Regions from separate parts of the Lysinibacillus sp. NPDC097195 genome, predicted to be linked through region 1. Evidence: predicted binding sites of a transcription regulator. Region 1 holds the regulator's gene; the other holds the start of a gene.

Region 1 (17,668 bases):
ATGTATCATATACTTCAGCAGGAATTTGGAATGGCTCATGTGCCCATTCATATGCTGCTTTTGTTAATACAACCTCGTCAGTACCTAGTGGCGCACCGTGAGAATCTGCTTTACCTGATTTGTTTGGAGAACCGAATCCAATAACTGTTTTCACTTCAATCAGTGTTGGTTTGCCAGTAGATTTTTTAGCTTCTTCGATTGCTTGGTTCACAGCTTCTACATCTGTACCGTCAGCAACTTTTAAATAGTTCCAGCCATATGACTCAAAACGTTTTTGCACGTTTTCAGAGAATGATTTTTCTAAATCACCATCTAAAGAAATATCGTTTGAATCGTATAATACGATTAATTTTTCAAGTTTTAAGTGACCAGCTAATGAAATGGCTTCAGCTGCAACGCCTTCCATTAAGTCGCCGTCGCCGCAAAGCGCAAATGTATAGTGATCGACAATATCATGTCCTGGTTTGTTGTAAGTAGCAGCTAAATGACGCTCTGCCATTGCCATACCAACTGTCATGGCAATCCCTTGACCAAGTGGACCTGTAGTTGCCTCTACCCCAACAGTATGACCGTATTCTGGATGACCTGGAGTTAATGAATCCCATTGACGGAAGTTTTGGATTTCTTCCATTGGTAGGCCGTAACCACCAAGGTGAAGTAGGCTATATAAAAGCATAGAGCCATGACCTGCTGAAAGTACGAAACGATCGCGGTTAAACCACTTTGGATTAGCCGGATTGTGGCGAAGTTGTTTTGTCCAAAGCGTATAAGCCATTGGCGCTGCCCCCATTGGTAAGCCTGGGTGACCTGAATTTGCTTTTTCAATTGCATCGATTGACAATGTTCGGATAGCATTAATCGCTAGTTGATCCGCATGTTGAGTCATTATGTTGTGACATCCTTTCTCGTCCTATATATTGTTCTACTACAGTTTAGTCAACATTGTCCTAGAAAACAATGCTTTTGTTATACTATTTGAGATTTATGACATACTTTATCATCATTCTGTAACTTGCTTTTTAAAATAAAAGTACTGAATGAAGAATGTTATCCAGCTATAACAATTGTATTGCTACACATTTGAGCACTGGATGAAATGTGACATATTAATTTAGAAATTTATTTTTTTTCGCTTGTTTTACCTTTTCAGGTGTAACGTCATTGCCTTCTTCATCGACAACTTTCACATTTTCAATCGTATCGCGCATTGTGGCTCTAAACGTATCTAAATATTCTTTGCGAAGAGAAGTACGCTCTTTCGCCTCTTCTTCCGTTAAATTGCCTGCTTTTGCTTTGGCTGCTAGTTCATTGATTCGCTTAATTTTTTCTTTTGATAACATTGTGACACACCTTTCAATACCTTTATTACTTCAGTATGCAAAGTATAGCATGCTTTCCCTTAAAATGCAGTTATACCAACCCTTAAAAACACTTCTTAGCCATAATTTACATGACTTCCAGATGTTAGTGCTGTATAACTAATAATAACAGAAAGTATTAGGAGGAAATAAGGTGAATATTACAACACAACGACTTTTGATTCGCAAATTTGTGGCCCAAGATTGGCAGGCTGTATATAGCTATATGTCCAATCAAACGGTGATGCACTATATGCCAGAAGGTGTTTATACAGCGCAACAAGTACAAAAATTTATTACAGATAATAGCGGAGAGCAAGCCAAACATTTCGCAATTGTTTTACATGATCAACCCAAAGTCATTGGTCATCTAGTATTCCACCAATACTTTGGCGACCATACATATGAAATTGGCTGGGTGCTAAATCCTGCGTATTTTCAGAAAGGCTATGCATCAGAAGCAGCACATGCCCTATTAGATTACGGCTTCTCTAAAATGAAGCTTCATAGAATTATTGCCACATGCCAACCCGAAAATATTGCCTCCTATCGAGTAATGGAGAAAATAGGCATGCGACGTGAAGGATTTTTTAAAAAGTGTATACCGCATGGAGACGAATGGTGGGATGAATACTACTACGCCATTTTGCAGGAAGAATGGCTAGAAAAAAAGATTAGCAGTGCAAATTAATTGCCTGCTAATCTTTCTTGGTGTTCTTGATAGCGCCTATGGACCGTTGCTTTGCTTACTTCAAAGCCAAGCCCCTTCAGAGTCATCGCAATTTCTTCAAAGGTAAAGCCACGATTGCGCAGCTTAACAATTTCTTCTATCGGCACTTCTTTTCGTTCCTGACCATTCGGATTACCACGATTAGACAAATTATGTTCAGGACGATATCCATTTTCTACTGCACGACGCATACCGCGACGGATTTTCGCATTATGGATTTTACGCTGATATTCTTCAACAATGGCTAATATTTCAAGCAACATTGTATCCATTTCATTTAATTGTACAGGGCCAGCATCTCGCATTGAAAAAACATCTGTTTCTGTTTTTTGCAATAAATGTAGTACAGCCATACGTGCATTACCACGTCCTAAACGTGTTTCATCTTGCACAAATAATGCGTGTATACCATTTTCTTTAATAAAATCTAGCATTTCAAGCAATCCTTCACGCTCTACATCATAGCCGCTATGCTTATCTTGAAAAATACATCTCACATCATAGTTTTGTTCTTTCGCATAGCGTAACAATTCCTCTTGTTGTCGCTCCAACGAAGAACTTTGTGTCTCTTTGTCGGTACTAACACGGCAATAAATTACAGCCGTTTGTTGTTTAGTCATCATTTTTATTTTTCACTTCTCGCAATTTCAATTGAATTGGTGGGTAACTCATTGTCCCCCACTACTGGTATAACAAGTGATTTTCCTGCAACTATTTTCACGCTATGTAATTCGTTCTCGGCTTTCACAAGCTTTATCCAGTCATCCGTACCCATTTTACCACGGTATTGTTCGGCTAACGACCATAAGCTATCGCCATGTTCGATATAAATTTCAGTATAAGTAATGTCTCCGGGATCAGTAATAATAAGATAACCTGCAAATAGTAAAAATGCGCCTAATAAAATTGAAATATGTGTATTTTTTTTAAACCAATTCATTCATCTTTTCCCCTTTTCAGAATGTTTGTTCGGAATGTATGTTCTTATAATAAAACGAACAAATGTTTTTGTCAAACACTTTTCGAACCTATGTTTGCATAAGTGTTCGCATTCTGCTATACTATCAAATAAGAAGAATGATCTAAAAAAAAGAGGTGAGCAATCATGAAAAAAGTTTCGAAAAGACAAGAGGACATACTAGCGTTTATTAAAGAAGAAGTACGCGCAAAAGGGTATCCACCATCTGTACGTGAGATTGGTGAAGCAGTTGGACTTGCATCAAGCTCAACAGTTCATGGCCATTTAGCTCGTTTAGAACAAAAGGGCTATATTCGACGTGACCCTACTAAACCACGAGCTATTGAAATTTTAGAACCTGAAGATTCAATTCAAAAGCAAAGTGTTATCCATGTACCACTTGTAGGAAAAGTAACAGCTGGTTCACCGATTACTGCGATTGAAAATATTGATGAATATTTCCCATTACCTGATATTTACGGCACAAGTGAAGATCAACTTTTCATGTTAGAAATAATGGGTGAATCGATGATTGAGGCAGGTATTTTAGATGGGGATCTCGTTATCGTCAAACAAAAAGCAACTGCTGATAACGGAGATATTGTCGTTGCCATGACGGAAGAAGATGAAGCAACTGTTAAACGCTTCTTCAAGGAGACAAATCATTTCCGCTTACAACCAGAAAACGCTACAATGGAACCAATTATTGTAGACCAAGTTTCAATTTTAGGACAGGTAGTTGGCTTATATCGCCGTGTACATTAATGCATTCTCATACTTATACAAACAACAAAGAGAAGCACTTATCATGCTTCTCTTTTATATTTTAAGCTTGCATTAACGAATGCCTTAAAAAGCTTCTGTGCAGCAATATCCCCTACAATTGCTTGTTCCTCTGGATGCCACTGAACAGCTAGACAAAATGGGAACTCTTCGTGAACGATTCCCTCAATTAAGCCATCACTCGATTTTGCCGCAACCATGAATTTCTCAGCTAACACATTGACCGCTTGATGATGAAAGGAATTCACTGCAATTTTTTCTTCTTCCATAATCGTTTTTAGCAACGTATCGGCTGTTAATTGCACATAATGACTTGCAACACCACGAGCCGCTTGTTGCGTATGTTGTAACAGCCTACTACTATGGTATTCGCTATCAATATCTTGGTATAAAGTTCCCCCGAATGCCACATTGAGCATTTGCATTCCACGACAAATGCCAAAAATGGGCATATGCCTTGAAATAGCGGCCTGTATTAACGCAAGCTCTACCCTATCTCGTTCAGGATGTATCTGTCCTAATTTCGGTAATGGCTCTGCCCCAAATTCAAATGGATGAACATCATGTCCACCAGATAATAATAAGCCGTCCGTCAGCGATAAAACTTGGGCTGCATCTTCCTCTATCCCTAATGGAATAATTAGCGGAATACCACCAGCTTCAATGATACTTTTGCTGTAGGCTACATTTAATCTTGACGATAAATCATCTTCTGCAAACGCTGTTATACCAATAATCGGTTTCATTCCTATACCCCCTTACCAAAATCCTACATACCAATCTATTAAGACATCGCCATAGAAATACACTACTACCGCTGCTAACGCAATCGATGGTCCAAATGGAATCGGCGTTTTCCGACCTTGTTGCCGTACTTTCAGCACAATTATGCCAACTATCATACCTATTACCGCTGCTATAAAAAGGGTCAATAACGTATTAATCGTGCCAAGCACAAGACCAATTAAAAAGAATAATTTAATATCGCCACCACCCATTCCACCTCGTGATACGACAGCGATACCATATAATATGCTAAAGCCGACGACAGCACCAACGATACTATCCCACCAAGGGGTTAAGGGCGACAACACCCGTCCTAATGCTAATAGTGGAAAAAAGAACAACAGCACTTTATCTGGAATTAGCATATAGGCAAAATCTGAAACCACGATGATTATTAATAAAGAAATGAATAATAGTGCGACGACAAACTCTTGGCTAAAGCCGAATTGCCAATAGGCAAAGGCGAATAATCCCCCTGTTAATAGCTCCATTAGCGGATAAATCCAGGAAATTTTTTGCTCACAACCTCGACATTTTCCACCTAAAAACAAATAAGACAGCACCGGCACTAAATCTATTGCCGTTAATTGCCTCTGACAAGTCGTACAGTGCGAAGGAGGTGAAACAATCGACTCCTTCTTCGGCACACGTAAACCGACAACATTATAAAACGATCCAAACACAAGCCCAAAGACGAAAATTAGTATTGTATAAGCCATATCCATTTTTATTGCCTCCTAAACCAACAAGCGCCCATACATTGGAGTATGCGCGCCTTCTTCATTGTTCTCCTTCATAATAGAAGGTTGTGACCTGGATGGTAGCCTTGATGGTTACATCTGCCTCTGCGTTCAACAAATCTTGTTCACCTGGGATGGTTAAATTGATCATATCGATCTTCATGACACGCTCTAATTGCTCTATTTCCTGCAAAAATTGCTCAAGTGTTTTAAAATTCAAGGCTACAACATTGACGCTAAAGGTCACTAACTTTAAATTATCAGGTAAACTGTCCTTCACAATGCTCGAAACTGGTATAGTTTCTTCCGTATCTATGTTGTCTCCATTGACTTCTGCCTCTGCTTTTTCGAGCTCATTAGGATTACTAACTTCAGATTGGGCAACAGCAGTATCATAATTATTAAAATTCAGTGACTCGACACGAGTGCCTGTCACTTCTTCGATTTCTACCACATCTAAAATTATTTTTTCTATAGCCCTTGTTCCCGGTACCTTTTGACGCATGATTAAACTATCCATCGTAAGCTCACTTTGCCTTTCCTCTAAGGCAATAAGTTCTTTTTTCATGTCGCTCATTTGCTGTTGCACTTGCTCAACATGATTTGTTTTTGCTATTACCTCATCATGTTTTGGTTGCAATACATAATAATAAAGTGCAAATAATAGCGCCGCAATGAATGCGATTAACAATAGGATGGATGAATTTTTATGACTAGTAAGCTTATTCATGAAGGTCGACCTCCAGCTAAGTACATAAAATCAATGGTCGCTGTAATGGAAACTGAATAACGTGGTACTTCTGTAAACTTTTGCTCAGGTGTTAGCTCTTTTTGCTCCCCAACTTGTACTTCAAAATTGGCAATAGAACTGATTTGCGTATCTTTAAAATAATGACTTACCAAGAGTCGTTCTACATATGTTGCAATATCAGGCATTGATTCAAAATCTACTAAAATATTGATTGTATCTTGGCCAAATACATAACTACGTAAATAAGCATGAGCAGGTAATAACTGACGTGTTTCATCAATCAATGGTGTGACAGGGTATGCAATACTTTGAACATATTGCACGGACTGTTGCAAATTCCCCTTGTTAGATAGCTGTTGTTCATTTAACGTTTGTTGTAATTGATCACGCTCTGTAGTCAACGTTTGTTCTTCTAACTGTAATCTTTTGATATCACTCGTAGCAGTAAAATATAACAACAAAAAATAGGCGAGGATCAAACCTACTATGACTATAAGCACGCCATAAAATAACTTTGGGCTAGCAGTTCTTTTTTCAAGCTGTGGCAAGAGGTTAATATCTGGAACCATTAGTGAACCTCCTTTAAAGCTAACCCTAATAAAGTAGCAAATTCCCGTTTAAATCCTGGGAAATACTGCTCTACCATTTCTCCATGGACGATTGTTAGCGGTACCCCTAAATTAGTATCTAACAAACTGCTGATTACTTTTAATTGCGGATTATCGCCGAGGACAATTATTTCATCAACGGCTTTTTCCCCTTTATGTAAAGAAAATTTAAAGAAATTCATCATACGATCTATTTCCAGTACTTGATCCATGACGACTAGACGATAATCATCAAGCTCACCTTCATTACTAAACTGATAGCTAAACTCATCTTCCTTTTTCACTTGCCATTGGCTTAAATCTGTTTCTATCGATTGATAGCGCAAAAATTCCAACTGCCCTTGCGAGAAAATACTGATAGACAGTTCATTAATAGACCAATCCGCAATTAAATAAGTACGCTCACCCGTTAATATGGTTAAATGCTCTAATAATCGAATATTGCACAACGCGCGAATATCTGCTGCTTGTGGTTCTAACGAAACATCTAAAAACATACCCACCATTTTATTTATCTCTTCTGATGGTGCCGCAAATAACATTGCCTTGCCATCGTCGGGTTTAGGGTCGTATACATCAATTAAAGGATCTTGGAAGGGTAAATGGATAGAATGACCAAGCTCCATCTCTGCATAGCCTCTCAGTTCATGTGGTGCAACGTCGTTTGCATGCTCAAAACTCTTTAGCAAAACATTTGTATCTGGTACAAACATACGCACTGCTTGTTTTTTCCCACTCCATTTCACTACTTGTTCTTGAATAATTTTAAATAACGCTACTTCATCCTCAATCATTGCATTTTCTACAATACCTGGAGCTAAAGGTAGCTCATAGCCCTGCCATTGATTAGGCTCTGGTCCTTTCGCCACAATCGCACGCAACACATAATCTTTTAATTCGATTGAAACATGCGATTTCCTCTTTCTTTTAAACATGTGAAAAGACCTCCTTTTGCTACGATGCATACATGATGTTATTAGTTATTAGTTATCCAGTTCCCATCCTAAGGAATAGAAACATTAGGATGGGTTGGGAGGACTAATTAATTTTCTTTATTACCATCTGGTGGCGTATCGGTTTTAGGTCCTCCACCGGCTTTTTTCAATTTTTCATTAATTGCTTTTTCTTTTGCAGGATTGCCAACACTATATTCCGTTAATTGAATATTCTCTAAGTTTTTAAAGGTAATTTCCCAATCTTCATTTGTTTTAGCAAAGGTTACTGTAACATCACTAACATCAATTCCATCTACATATGGTTTTAATACATCACCACTACAACTTACAGTATCTCCTGTATTACCACTACATGCACCATCAACATAAGCAATTTTCGCACCCGCTAGGATATTAGATGCCTCTGCTAAAATAGCTCGATCCTTTGATTTATTAATGATATTTCCAATTGAAGGAATGGCAATTGCAGCTACGATTGCTAAGATCACAATAACCGCCAGTAACTCGATTAATGTTAAACCTTTTTCGTTTTTTACTAGTTTCTTATTTAATAGTTTTTTGAACATGGTTGGTTCCTCCTAGTTTCTTTTATTTGAAGTGTGAGTGGACACGGTCTTCCTTCGCGAAAAGACATTTTAATATTCTACATATTTTCATATAACTGGAACATTGGCATAAAGATAGCCGCTACAATAACGCCTACTACTAATGCAAGTACAAGGATCATAACTGGTTCGACCAAAGATTTTAATGTATCAACAGCTCGGTCTACTTCATCCTCGTAAAAATCAGCGATCTTTTCGAGCATATAATCAAGCGAGCCCGTTCGTTCACCAATAGATGTCATCTGTGTCACTAAAGGCGGGAATAGCCAGCTTTTCTCAAGCGGCTCTGATAAAGTACCACCTTTTTCTAAATTATCATGTGCTTCATGTACAACCTTGCCAATAACGGGATTACCCGCAACTTTTTCAACAATCGTCAATGCCTGTAAAATGGGCACTGAACTGCTAAATAATGAAGCTAATGTTCTCGTCATCCGAGCGATAACATTCTTTTGTAGAAGTTGTCCGAACACGGGCATACGTAATAACATAACATTGAGTAAATAATGAAAATCCTTATTGTTTTTATAAAAATAATTAAAGCCCACTACTAATATCACGAGAAACAATATAACGATATACCAATAGTGAATAAGCCAGTCACTTATCCCGACAACTATGAGCGTAATAAGTGGCAATTGTAAATCCATATCTTTAAAAGTTGCCATAAATGTCGGCACAATAAATACCATTAAAAACATCCCTACAGCCATAGTTAGAACCATTAAAACGGCAGGATAAGTCATAGCAGACTGCACTTTTTTCTTAATGTTATATTGCTTTTCTAGCGTGCCAGCTAAGCGCTCCAATGTGTCATCAATATTCCCGGTCGCTTCCCCTGCACGCATCATATTAATAAACAACACCGGAAATACTTTAGGATGTTTTGCTGCAGCATTTGAAAATGATGTACCACTTCGAAGATCCTCTTCCACTTGCATCAATGCACGTTTTAATGTTTTATTTCGTGTTTGTTCTCCTAAAATATGCGTTGCCTCAACTACAGACACACCTGCGCGAATTAGCGTCGCGTACTGCCTACAATAGATAACAAAATCCTGATGTTTAACCTTTGTACTTAGGGCTATATTTTTATGCAGAATACTATTTGACTCTTGCATATCACGTGCATTAATACCTTGTTGACGCAGTTTATCTATTGCTACTTTTCTATTTGGCGCTTCGATTATGCCTTTTTTATGAGCCCCTGTTTTCGTGCGACCACTATAACGAAATACCGTCAAAGATAATCACCAGCGTTCATATATGGTCTCGCCTCTTCCAATGAAATTTTTCCTACTGCGATTAGCTGTTGCATCGAAGATTCTAATGTGTGCATACCAAGGGCTTTACTTGTTTGCATCACACTAGGTATTTGATAAATTTTCTCATTACGGATTAGGTTGGCAATCGCTGGTGCTTGAACGAGAATTTCAGTCGCAGCAATACGTCCTTTTGCATCTTTGCGAACAAACAAGCGTTGAGAAATAATGCCTTGTAAGACATTTGCCAATTGCACTCGAATTTGATTTTGTTGATGTGGTGGAAATACATCAATAATGCGGTCAATTGTTGTCGGCGCACTACTTGTATGTAAAGTAGCCATAACGAGATGTCCTGTTTCAGCCGCTGTTATGGCCGTCGAGATTGTTTCGTAGTCTCTCATTTCACCTACTAGAATAATATCTGGATCCTGTCGTAATGAAGCGCGCAAACCATTAGCAAAACTTATTGTGTCGACACCAACTTCTCGCTGGTTAATGACCGATTTTTTATGTGTATGCAAATATTCGATTGGATCTTCTAACGTAATAATATGCTTGGAGCTTGTCTCATTTATATGATCAATCATTGCTGCTAACGTAGTTGATTTACCTGAGCCTGTAGGTCCTGTCACTAAAATTAACCCTTGTGGTTTTTCAGCAAGTTGATACAAAACTTGCGGCATATTCAGTGCCTCAATGGAAGGGATTTTTGCCTCGATTAAGCGCGCTGCAATCGTGACTTCATTTCGCTGATGATACGCATTCACCCTGAATCGACATTTCCCGGGCAATGAAAAATTAAAATCGGTTTCCCCTTTCTCTTCAAACTCTTGTTGTTTATAAGGTGGGAGAATAGCTTGCACCATTTCCAGTAAGTCCTCTGTTTCTAAAGGTACCGTGCCATATCGTTCAAGTTTGCCATGAATACGATATACAGGTGGAATACCTTTTGTTAGATGTAAATCTGACGCTTTTTCTTCAAATGAACGTGATAAAAGTTCAATAATTGAGTATGCTTTCATGTTTCACCTCTTAGTCTGCGCTAGCAACGCGTAAAATTTCTGTTGTGGTTGTTTTCCCAGCTACGACCTTTAATAGACCGTCGATTAACAATGTATGATAGCCGTTCTCCTTCATGTACTCTCGTATCACAATGTCTCCTTTGCGACTTAAAATCATTTCTTTTACTGTACGATTAACAGGTAAAATTTCATGGATGGCCATCCGTCCACGGTAGCCTGTGTGATTGCAAGCAGGACAACCACGACCTTTTTGACCATGCGTTATACCTTCAATACCATTGACCTCAAGAATTTCAAGTTCACGTGTAGTGAAAGGATACATTTCTGCACAATCCCGACATACTTTCCGCACTAATCGCTGAGCCATCACACCTATCAGTGATGATGACAACAGGAACGGCTCAATCCCCATATCATGTAAACGCGATATAGATTCTACAGCACTATTGGTATGCAATGTACTTAACACTAAGTGGCCAGTTAAGGAAGCACGTATAGCAATCTGAGCTGTTTCAAAATCTCGTATTTCACCTACCATGACAATATCCGGGTCTTGCCTTAAAATCGAACGCAAACCTGTAGCAAATGATAATCCAACTTCTTCTTTTACTTGAATTTGATTTACCCCATCTAGTTGATACTCAACTGGATCTTCTACGGTAATAATATTGACTCCATCTTCATTTAAATGATTTAAAGCTGCATATAAAGTGGAAGATTTCCCTGATCCTGTTGGCCCTGTTATAAGCATAATGCCATTCGGATGTGCAATCATTTTACGAAAATGCTGCTCATTACTTTCACTAAAGCCTAATTTATCAATTGCATTTGTAGCATTTGTTAAATCTAAAATACGCATCACTACTTTTTCACCGTAAACCGTTGGTAAAGTCGATAATCGAATATCAACCGGTCTAAAATTAACATTTGTTTTAATACGACCATCTTGTGGAATACGGTTTTCCGTAATATTCAAATTGCCCATAATCTTAATACGGGCGAGTACAACATTTTGCATATGCTTTGGTAATGAGCGTTCAGTTCTGAGCACACCATCTACACGGTAACGAACTCGTAGTTCCGTTTCCTGAGGGTCAAAATGAATATCACTTGCACGCTGAGCGACTCCATTTGCAATAATCTGATTGACCAAACGCACAATCGGAGAATCCTCATTCTCCACTTCTTCCTGCATTTCTGTAGCTGTTGCCCCTAAATCTTGCAAGGCCGCTTCCATCGATTCCTGTAAATCATAATATTTTGTTATCGTCCGGTATAAGTCGTCCTTCGCCGCGATACTCGTTTCAATTTGACAGCCCGTCGTCATACGTACTTCTTCAATAGCAAAATAATCCATCGGGTCTGCCATGGCGATAAATAATTTGTTTTTGTCCTTACGAATCGGCATGATATTGATACGCTTTGCAAGTTCAGCAGGAATTAATTGAAGCAACTCAGGGCTAATCGAAAATTGGTTCAAGCTAATATGTGGTATGCCGAGCTGAAATTCAAGTACTTCGATTAGCTGTTGTTCAGTTAAAAAATTTTCCTTTATAAGGAAATCCCCTAACTTTTCTTCTTTCATTTTCGTTGTTAGAGCGTAATCTAATTGGTCTGCAGTAATGACACCAGATTCAACCAGCAAATCACCTAACCGCTTACGACCTCCTGCATTCACGACCATCTACCTATCACCCTTTCATCACGGACTTGTTTGCACAAAATTTCCACCTTTATCATAATAGCCATAGACGATTTCTGGACCAGCTTCTTGTGAATTAGGTATAACGGGTTCTTCTACATCAGCTAAGCCGTTATCATCCAAATCAATTTGTAAATCTGCATCTACTGTATCTTTTCCAGTAATTTGAGTAGTTGTAGTAATCATTTTCGGTTCTTTAGATGAACGAGTAACAATACGATTTAATGGCGCATAATAGTCTTTGCTTATCAATTGCTCATTTGTACTGCCATCTTCAACAATGGAGCGATACACCTCTACTCGTATCCCCTCTTGTCCCTCTTGATCCACTCGTTGTTGTCCTGCCACTAAGTCGTCCGAATAACGATAAATAATGCGGGGTTTTACTATGTTGTCTTGACTAATATGGAGCATAATTTCTTTCTCTTTTGTCGGTGCAAAAATTTCTACTTTTAATGTTTGTCCTTCTATGGCTATTTTTAATTTTTTCGCTTGGTTAGAAGTGTTAACAAATCTTAAATCCTTATTTACCGCCCCATTCACTTTTGCATCAAGACCTTGTTGTAAATAATGGGGCAACTTTTCATGAACATGACGTTCTAGCAATTCTATATCTGTTTGTAGTACTGCACTATATAAAGTTGAGGCAATAAAATTGATGGCTATCTCGTTGGCAGAAGCTGACTGTTCACCAATTACTTGCAATAAGGAATAAGGTTCTTGCGATAACAATATATGTTCTTTCATTAAGCTCACAATCAGCTCAGTGCCTTTTGCCTCAATTGGAATTTCTGCTAGCTGGAAAGCCAAACGTTCGTTTTCTATCATATTTCGCTCTAGAACAATGGCATTAACTGAATGGTCAAGTAGTCCCCCTGCTTGGGCTAATGCTTGACTAACAATCGCCTCCTGATTCCATGAACTTACCCCTGCAATCTTTTTTAGTGCAGCCTCACTTAATGTAACTGGGATTGTAAGCTCAACTTCTTTTGGTTTCTGCCAAAAAGCATACCAAGGCTTTGCTGTGACGGTTTTATATTGGGAAACGACTGCTGCTACATTAAATGATAGATTACTAGCATGGATTGTCAGTGTTACATCTTCATCCTGTATCGTCAGTGGTTGTTCTTTCCACTCATCAACAGCCTTTTGAAGTGTTGGTTCTATTTTTTCTTCCGCTAGGCTGCCAACATCAATTCCACTAATGGTTACATTACTCGCAGTTCCTTTTGCAAACACCTTACTAGTCAATAACACAGGAGAGAGCAATAGTCCTAGTAAAGTAAAAAGTAAAACTATTACTCCTACTAGTTTTATGTATATTTTCATCGACACCCACCTTTTCCTCATAGTTCAGTGACAGCTGATATTGAAAATGTCCTAGGAATTTATTGCATTATTTATACAGATAATACTATAATGGAGTAAATTTTACACTACTTTTCACCTTATTTTTACATAAAAAAATATTATTTCAATTTATTTTCATTAAAATTACCTAAATAATGAAATTTTAATATAAAAATAAATAATACTGATGCTGTTTTTAAGGAAAAACAATGCGTTTAATCACATTTATTTAATACAAAATACCTAAACTTAAGTAGTCTATATGAATCACAATCGAATTTACTATATGAGAAATGAGGGGAAATAATGCAACAATTTCTTCACAATGACAAAGGTCTAAGTTTAGTAGAAGTTATTGCCTCCATTATTTTAATTTCCATTATTTTATTATCCTTTGTCGCGTTATTTTTACAGTCAAATAAGACAACTGTGACATCAAACGATATTGTCGATGCAACATATGTTGCACAACAGGAAATGGAAACTATCTATACAAATCGAACGGAACCAACGGTAGAAGCAGTTATGGAGAAAATGCCTCAGTACATGAAAATCACAGAAAACACTTGGAAAAAGGAATTAAGCAATACGGTGAACATTCAGCTTACAATGGTAGCTGACAATAATTACGCTGCATTAAATTTAACAACGGTCATCATAGAAGTATTTGAAAATAATGTGTTAAAGAGCCGCTTTGAAAATAGATATAACATAGGAGGTTGAATTATGTATGCGTATAAAACACCAACATGGCTTAACTTTAATTGAGGTGTTAGCTGTGTTAGTCATAGTTAGTATCATTGCTGTTCTTCTAGTGAGTATTTTGAGCTCAAGTACGAATAATCACCAAAAACAAGTGACTAAAAATAAAGAATTACAAGATGCTTCGTATGCTTTGAAAATAATTACAAAAGATTTTCGACGCGCTATAACTTACGAACAGAATAACCCCACTACAGGCACTTTGTTACATAAGGATAACGTTCTCATTGTCTATCACTTAACAGATAAGAGCACTTTAACTCGACAAAGGAAGGGAGATGGGGACACAGCTATGAGCGAGGAAGTTATTGCTACTAATATCATCGATTTCCCCATAGAAAAAGATAGTAATAATATTATTGTGAAGTTAGTGGATAAAAATAATGTCACCTTTGAAACAAAACTGACTATTAGAGGAGAGACAAAGTAATGAAACAGCTTCGTAAAATGGATGAAAGGGGATACTCTTTTTTATTCGTTTTTTTAACAATTATATTAGTAACTGTTCTTGGTTTAAGCATTATTAAGATTGCCAACAACACGTTAAAAACCTCAGCTCATGAACGCGATGACCAGTCAATCTACTATATTGCAGAGGCTGGTTTAAACTATGGTCGAGCGCATTTTAATTTAAGCCTTGACACAGCCTTTGCACAAGCAGATATCAACTATCATCTTGCAAAAATAGCTTACGAGCAGCAACCTGTAGGAGATCCACCTAATTATAAATCTTTATTACTAGATGAATTAAGACTGTTAGGTTATCCCACAGACTTAAATTCCTCAGTAACATTAGATAATACGATGACCAATCTAAACCAACAGCCTTTTAAAAAACCTATTTTTGAGGAACAATTCGGTCAATCACCTGAAGCTAATGTTTATATAACTTTGAAAAATGACAAAGAAGATCAACTCCAATATGAAATGGAATCAACAGGGCTGTTTAAAAACACTGCCATTACTAGAACATTACAGCAATATATAACGATTAGCTTAGAATTTGCTGACATAGAGATTCCTGATGGTAGTGGTTCCAACGGTAATGGTGGTACTAACGAAGGCAATGGCAGTTCAAATGGTGGGCATTTTTCACCGAAAGAATATGCTGTGCAAACGAAAGGCAATATTATCGTAACGGGTGGCGGAAAAATTACTGGCAATGTCGCTAGTGCTGATGGCATTATCCGATTAGGAGGAGGCGCTTCTATTTCTGGAAGTATCGGCACTTCTCTAGATAGATTTGAAATCGAACATTCCGGTTTAGATAAATATAAAAATCAAGTAAACGGCAGTAAAAATTTCCCTGAAAATGTACTTGCACCATTCCCTAGCGATAGAATGGATACTCTATCACAATTAAAATATCCAGCAAACGAAGAAGCTGCGAAGGATCAATGGAATAAAACTAATATTATTCATAATGGTAATTTCCAAGCAGATAATTGGATAGCGAACAATTACACATTAAATTTAACGGGAGATACACATTTTAAACAATTTAAAGTTGATCAAAACAATGCTATTACGATTAATGTAGGCAATTCTGATAAAGACCTGTATATTGAAAACCTTGATATTATACAAGGACATATAAAAATTATTGGAACAGGCAAGCTCAATATTTATGTAAAAAATACGTTTAATATTAAGGGGTCCTTTAATACCGGAGGCGATCTCAGCCAAGTAAATTTTCTTTATAGTGGTACAACGCCATTAACACTTTCTAATGAAACACAAATAGTCGGTTCACTCTATGCAAAAGAAGCCGATTTGACATTTTCAGGTGGGGTTGGCATAAAAGGCAACATCTTTACTGGTGGCCAAAATGTTACTTTTAATGGCGGATTTAATTCAACTAGTCAATATATTATTGCACCAAATGCTACTATAAAAGTCCAAGGTGGCGCAAACATAAAAGGTGCAATTGTGGCAGATAATATTTTAGTAGACGGTGGTGGGAATATTACCTTTGGAGAAAGTGTTGTTCCTCCAGAAAACGGGGGCGGTTCAACAAATCCAGGAGAAAATCCAAACCCAGGCAACCCTTCTCCGCCAAATAAACATATAACAGAAGAATCTATACTAGAAAAATAATAGTAAAAGGCACTGCGAGAGAAACTGTAACTCTCCCCAGTGCCTTCTTTTATTCTGTTTTCCTCAACAACCGCCCGGACAACAACAAACCAATACCGCCAATCAATATAAATAGTACTGCTCTAATTAATAAATCTAGTGCAGATAAGTCGAAGAATATCATCTTAATAAACGCGAAAGCTAATATGGCAAATCCAGTAAGGCGAAGTATTCGCAACTGGCGGATCGAACCGAGCCATAGTGATAGACTGGCAGATAAGAATAATGTAATGGTTGTTAGTGCGATGCTGAGCTTCCATGCTAGCAAGTCGTTATAGGCTAGCTGCGATACTAGACCACAAAGTGCAATCATCGTACAAACAACGCCTATGCTGACAGTCCAATCTAAAAATTTCGTCATATATTGTTGATAAAATTGATAAATGCGCCCCTGCATCAGTAAATCAGCGATAATGGCCACTATCACTGCGATATAAACAAGTCTTGTTCCAATATTAAGCCATTCTATCCCTTGCATATGATAAGGAATGCCGCTAATCATTAGTGTAAAGAACAGGAATAACACAGTGAGAACTGGCGTTAGTGCCCGCCCTTTAAAGTGAGCTGGTAGCACTAGTGAACCTGCAAAAAATAGTGCGATAGCGATACTCATTAAATGTGGGAAATTACTAGCACCCGAAACATAAACACTATCAAGCTTAGCAATATATGCGAGGAAGTATCCAGCCGTCATAACAGCTAATAAATCTAGTACATATACATCTTGCATTAGCTTCTCAAAAGCATTTACTGTTTCCTTTTGACGCCTTGCATACATATAAATAATGAAGAGATATACGCCAGGCATGATTAAACTAATATGCTCTATGCTGAAAAATGGTGTTGGTTCGTGTGCGACATAGCTTAAAATAAGTACAATTGAAAAACCTATGGAACTAACGACCTTCATTAAGCTGATGCGAAGTCGTAAGCTCATCATAACGCCTGCAAATGTTATCAATGGTAGCAGTAAATCATCAACCTTTTCTGGTAGATTCATTACTAAAAGCGTATTACAAAGTGTTATAAATGCGAGTGTTACGGCACTATCAAATGCCTCCTGCCATTTTTGCTTATAGCCATAACTCGCTACAGTTACAAACAAAATACAAAGCCCAAGCAGTAGTAGCTCATTAAATGCTAGCGGACTACTAAT
Region 2 (4,840 bases), 1.8 Mb from region 1:
TTGGCTAATAGGAAATTCAATTGTTTTAAAGAGTTTTTTTGGGTTTAACCATATAGATGATCATATTGTAAAAAATATGATCTTCACTATTATAAGTTCCCTAACAATAATCATCTCCTTATTATCTGCTATTTATGTATTTACTTATCGTGAGCAAAAAAGTGTTTCTCCATCTGCATCTACTGATAAATTTAAAAATAAACTTTTATTAAGGGTAATAAAGTTAATGATTTTTAATATTATCTTCGGAAGCTTAGTTAACGGTGCTTATAATTGGTTTTTGGATAATGATATTAAGCATACTTTGGATATAACAAAATTATTATTACTAAGAGTAATAACATTATTTTTGTCATTAATTTTCTTAATATATTATATAATTGTACTTGTTAAATATTTATTTAGAACAATGAGTTTAGACAGTATGCTTGTAGATTCTGTTAAACATTCGAATATTTTATGTGACTCTTTAATTAATATGAATAGGTTTAAACTCTTTAAACTTCTTATAAAAGACAGATATAGGATATTTCACTTTAGTATAGAAAGTGTATTTCAAAATCTTAAATTTGTAGCAGACAATAATATGAATAAAGAGTTTGAAGAGAATATTAATGAATTTAAAGAAGTGTTTAATAAGTTCAAAAATCCTTTCAAGGAGACTTCAGAAGGAATTGTTATTCATGTCTCAACTGAACTTTTGAAAAATGAAGAAAAAGAATTTATTAAATTATATCAATCTGCAATAAGAAGTAATTTGGCACTTATTAGTTCTTTATTTAAAAATCAACAATATAACAAAGCAACAAAAGCAGTTGAACTCTATTTTAATATGTATATAGAGACTGATGAAACTTTAACTAAAATATTTAGAATAAGTTTAAATGACTTGTTGGATATACTGGATACTAAAGAAGAGAAACAAATAAAAATCTTTTTAGATGGATTGAAAGAAGTTCCAGAAGAACAAACATTGACAGCTTATAGAAATTTATTAATGAAATTAGTTAGTAATAATCAACTAAAAAACATAACAAATGTGGTATATGATTTTAATGTAGTGAAAAAATTCAATAAGAAATCATTATTAACTATATTGATACAAAATTTAGTTAAAAGTATTGAAATCTCTAATTACCAAATTACTGGTTTTTTGGTCAAGTATTTAATTACAAATAATACTGGTAAGGAAATCAATATGGGTTTAATACGTTTGAAGAAAAATAAATTTTTATTTACTACAATATTAGAAGCTGGCGAAAAAATTGAAGGTGTCTCAGAAAATATTGTATATTCAAGCAAAATCAATGAAGAAACATATGATTATTGTATAAAAAAAGCATTCATATTATTATATGCACAACATATGTATTCAATAAAAGAAAAATTATGGTATGCTAAAGATCGAAACGAAATAGGGACAGAAATAAATATAACTGACGAGTTTATAGATGACGAATACAAAGAATACATGATAAAAAAAATAGAAGAAGCTTCTTCTAAATACGGTCTTAATTTCTTTAATGATAAAGAAATAATGAAAGTGATTTACAAAGCTTTGAGAATTAATTATTCTCAAGAAAAGGTAAAAAGCGAAATATTGTTAACAGATATTTTAGAGCAATTAATCTTAAAATTATTTAGTAAATAAAACTAACTTTAGTAAAAACCAAGAAGGGTAAATAACTTTCTTGGTTTTTTATTGCTAAAATAAAAACTAATGTTCTATAATGAATTAAAAACAAACAAATGTTCTTATGTGAGGAGAGTTTACAGTGTCGGCAGCAGTTACAAAACCAACAAAAAATTCAAAGATGAAGAAATTAGAAGAACAAAGAGCTCAATCTAGGCTAGTAAAAGAACCAAAGCATTTAGCACGAGATGAATTTGACCTTGAAGAAATAGCCTATGTATTATCAGAATCAATGCAAGAAAATAAAATTTATACATACATAATTTATAAACATGATGAGCTATTGGAAGGTACGGTCGTAAAAATGGATGCAAACACTAAATTAATCCACATAAAAGACAGATATATGGGCATCCATAAGATACATTTTTTAGACATTTTAAAAGTATCTGACGTTGAATAATTGTGGAGAGTGATTGTAATGATAAATGACCGCGGAAATATGAAATGGACATCATTGATGCTACCTGAACACTTGGTTCAGTTAAAGGAGTGGAAAAGAAAACAGTTTTACGATAAAAAACGCGAGTTGACTGAATGGGAGCTTGATGAGATAGAACAAACAATTCAGCAAGCTTTCAAAATGCAAAAGCTAATTAAGCTCACACTTTGGAAAAATCAAAAAATATTTGATGAAATTGGAATGATTACTGGGACAGATATTTATAAAAAGGAGTTACTTTTAGATACAGACTTGTCAATCAAGCATATTACCTTTGATATGATACAAAAAGCGTCATTGGTAGACTTTGATGATTAAGCCTGATGAGCGCAGAAATGTACATCAATTTATTCTTTTGGATATGGCCGTAAAATCTTTGCAGAATGATTATGATAAACTAGGAAATCTAAAAATGTCAGAGGTATATATCAGAATAGTGGACGACCTATTGAAAGATATAAGAAGCGATTTTTTCAACCAAAAGCGAATGTTAGCTAAACAAAAAATCGAAGTAGTGAAGTGGATTAATATAGACCAATACTTTAGTGACGTTGTTATTAAAACGCCTGGAGAAGATGTAGTACTGAGATATGCTAAACAAGCTCTAAAAACAAATGTGGAAGCATTAATATTTAGATACTTAGGGAGAGAGAGAATATGACTGTAAAATATCTAACTAAAACATTTAAAGATGTAACAAAGAAAAAAACAGATGCATTACAAGTAATGACTCGAAACATGCCTAATGATGTAATTATAAAAATATACGAGTGTAAAGATACTATAATTATTCATAGTAAAAATGATACAACAAACCACGCTAGTTTATCTCACGCTAAAGGTTATGAACATATTCAAGATTGGGAAATTGTTTATGCAATTAAACACATATTAAAAGAAACAAATGAAAATGTACGAGTGTTTGTGAAAGGAAATGGGATAATTCATATATGTGTTAAGGGAAGTAACGTACTGATAAACTAGAAAAATCATGAAAAACATTAAAAAGTCACTCGATTGAGTGACTTAAATTCCCAACAATTGTTTTTTCTTGGCATCAAACTCATCTTGTGTAAGAATGCCAGCATCTAATAGTTCTTTTAATTTAATTAATTCATCAGTAGGTATTGTTGATGTACTAGGAGGAGTAACGGCTGCTTGAACTTTTTCTTCCTCTTCGGCAACAATTAATAATGAAAGTTTTTCAAGATCTTTCTTATCACATTTTATTACTAAAGGAACTTTTTCACCGTTATCTCGCTTTAAAAACAGAGTCGCTACTGATTTATCTTTACCTACATTAGCTCCCATAGCCCCAGCAATAGCCCCTGCATTACCGAAAGTACTGCCAATCATACTCCAACCAGCTATATCAAGAGCACTCTTCTGAATATTTTCGACACGGTCCCATTTAATTAACTGAAATGTCTCAGCTTCATTATAATTGACTGAAATCCCTACAATACCAGGCTTTGTTTGAGTAAGTTTGAAACTGTTTCCTTGTTCCTTTAACTGCTCTTTGCCGTTTAGAATTTCAATGTTCATCTTAATTGGCTTCATTACTCGAACGATTTGTCGTTTATCAGTTACTTCTTCCTTTTCTTCAGGGACAATGCCGAGAACATTTTTTATCTCTGATAGAAAAGATAAACTGGTCTCAACGTTATTAAAACTAATAATCTGTTCTTCTTCGTTGTAAGCAAAAATCATTTCAGTTATAGTCATTTTCTTATTAAAGGAAACTTTAAGAATTTTGTTTAAGTCATAAGTAACAATTTTCTTATGTTTATCTGTAGTAAGGATTCGACTAGAAGTTAAAACAGCTAAACGTTGTTTAAATAATCCCCCAGAAACAATACCTGCTTGTTCAATTATTTCCTGGTCATTTATTTGCTCAGCAATTAAATTAATATCTTTCTTGAAATTATTGATAACAAGAGATCCTTCGGGTTTTAGATATTCTTTTATTTGTTCTAATGCGTACAATTTATTTCCTCCTTCCATATGTATAATGGTAATACACTAAAATTGTATCAATAATGGTAGGTCTTGTCAGTATGTAATGGAAATAGGACTAAATACCTTGGGAGTGATTTTTAATTAATGTACACCTGTCCGTTAGTTGTTTGTAGTTAATAGTTATAGTGAAAAAATCGCTCCCCCAATCGCTCCCCCAATCGCTCCCCCAAAACAAAACAAAATAATCCTAAATAAACGAAGGGTATAATATAAACAAAAACCCCGCAAACACTTGAATGAACAAGGTTGCGGGGTTTAAGAAACGCAAACATTCTAACGTTAAAAAATTAACGAGAGTAGTACTCTACGATGAATGCTTCGTTGATTTCAGCAGATAGTTCAGAACGCTCTGGAAGGCGAGTGAATGTACCTTCTTTTTTGTCTGCATCAAAAGTTAAGTAGTCAGGTACGAAGTTGTTTACTTCGATAGCTTCTGTAACTACAGCAAGGTTTTGAGATTTTTCACGAAGAGAAATCGTTTGACCTGGTTTAACGCTGAATGATGGAATATCAACGCGTTTGCCGTCTACTAAGATATGACCGTGGTTTACTAATTGACGAGAACCACGACGAGTGCGAGCTAAACCTAAACGGTAAACTAAGTTGTCAAGGCGAGTTTCAAGAAGGATCATGAAGTTTTCACCGTGAACACCTTTCATTTTACCAGCGCGGTCGAATAGAGTACG

Evidence for each region. The regulator LexA, encoded in region 1, represses DNA repair genes until DNA is damaged. The targets are predictions, from matches to a motif close to CGAACATATGTTCG.
Region 2: ACIQXI_RS00825 (YolD-like family protein) is a predicted target of LexA. The motif match lies at 1,743-1,756, and genes of this name have one in related genera.

Annotation. Positions count from the first base shown of each region.
Region 1 is NZ_JBIWDP010000001.1:1,984,662-2,002,329, forward strand. It holds gene tkt (transketolase) at 1-886, opposite strand, end outside; gene ACIQXI_RS10300 (DUF896 domain-containing protein) at 1,107-1,340, opposite strand; gene ACIQXI_RS10305 (GNAT family N-acetyltransferase) at 1,513-2,049, shown strand; gene ACIQXI_RS10310 (YneB family resolvase-like protein) at 2,046-2,711, opposite strand; gene yneA (cell division suppressor protein YneA) at 2,714-3,028, opposite strand; gene lexA (transcriptional repressor LexA) at 3,194-3,811, shown strand; gene ACIQXI_RS10325 (gamma-glutamyl-gamma-aminobutyrate hydrolase family protein) at 3,853-4,575, opposite strand; gene ACIQXI_RS10330 (prepilin peptidase) at 4,588-5,340, opposite strand; gene ACIQXI_RS10335 (hypothetical protein) at 5,396-6,085, opposite strand; gene ACIQXI_RS10340 (PilN domain-containing protein) at 6,082-6,675, opposite strand; gene pilM (type IV pilus biogenesis protein PilM) at 6,675-7,649, opposite strand; gene ACIQXI_RS10350 (prepilin-type N-terminal cleavage/methylation domain-containing protein) at 7,757-8,236, opposite strand; gene ACIQXI_RS10355 (type II secretion system F family protein) at 8,314-9,519, opposite strand; gene ACIQXI_RS10360 (type IV pilus twitching motility protein PilT) at 9,516-10,562, opposite strand; gene ACIQXI_RS10365 (GspE/PulE family protein) at 10,573-12,246, opposite strand; gene ACIQXI_RS10370 (VanW family protein) at 12,265-13,593, opposite strand; gene ACIQXI_RS10375 (hypothetical protein) at 13,921-14,337, shown strand; gene ACIQXI_RS10380 (PulJ/GspJ family protein) at 14,345-14,806, shown strand; gene ACIQXI_RS10385 (DUF7305 domain-containing protein) at 14,806-16,473, shown strand; gene ACIQXI_RS10390 (DUF2339 domain-containing protein) at 16,523-17,668, opposite strand, start outside.
Region 2 is NZ_JBIWDP010000001.1:159,104-163,943, forward strand. It holds gene ACIQXI_RS00820 (hypothetical protein) at 1-1,651, shown strand, start outside; gene ACIQXI_RS00825 (YolD-like family protein) at 1,776-2,096, shown strand; gene ACIQXI_RS00830 (YolD-like family protein) at 2,115-2,453, shown strand; gene ACIQXI_RS00835 (YhjD family protein) at 2,446-2,796, shown strand; gene ACIQXI_RS00840 (hypothetical protein) at 2,793-3,119, shown strand; gene ACIQXI_RS00845 (SHOCT domain-containing protein) at 3,162-4,121, opposite strand; gene rpsD (30S ribosomal protein S4) at 4,442-4,840, opposite strand, start outside.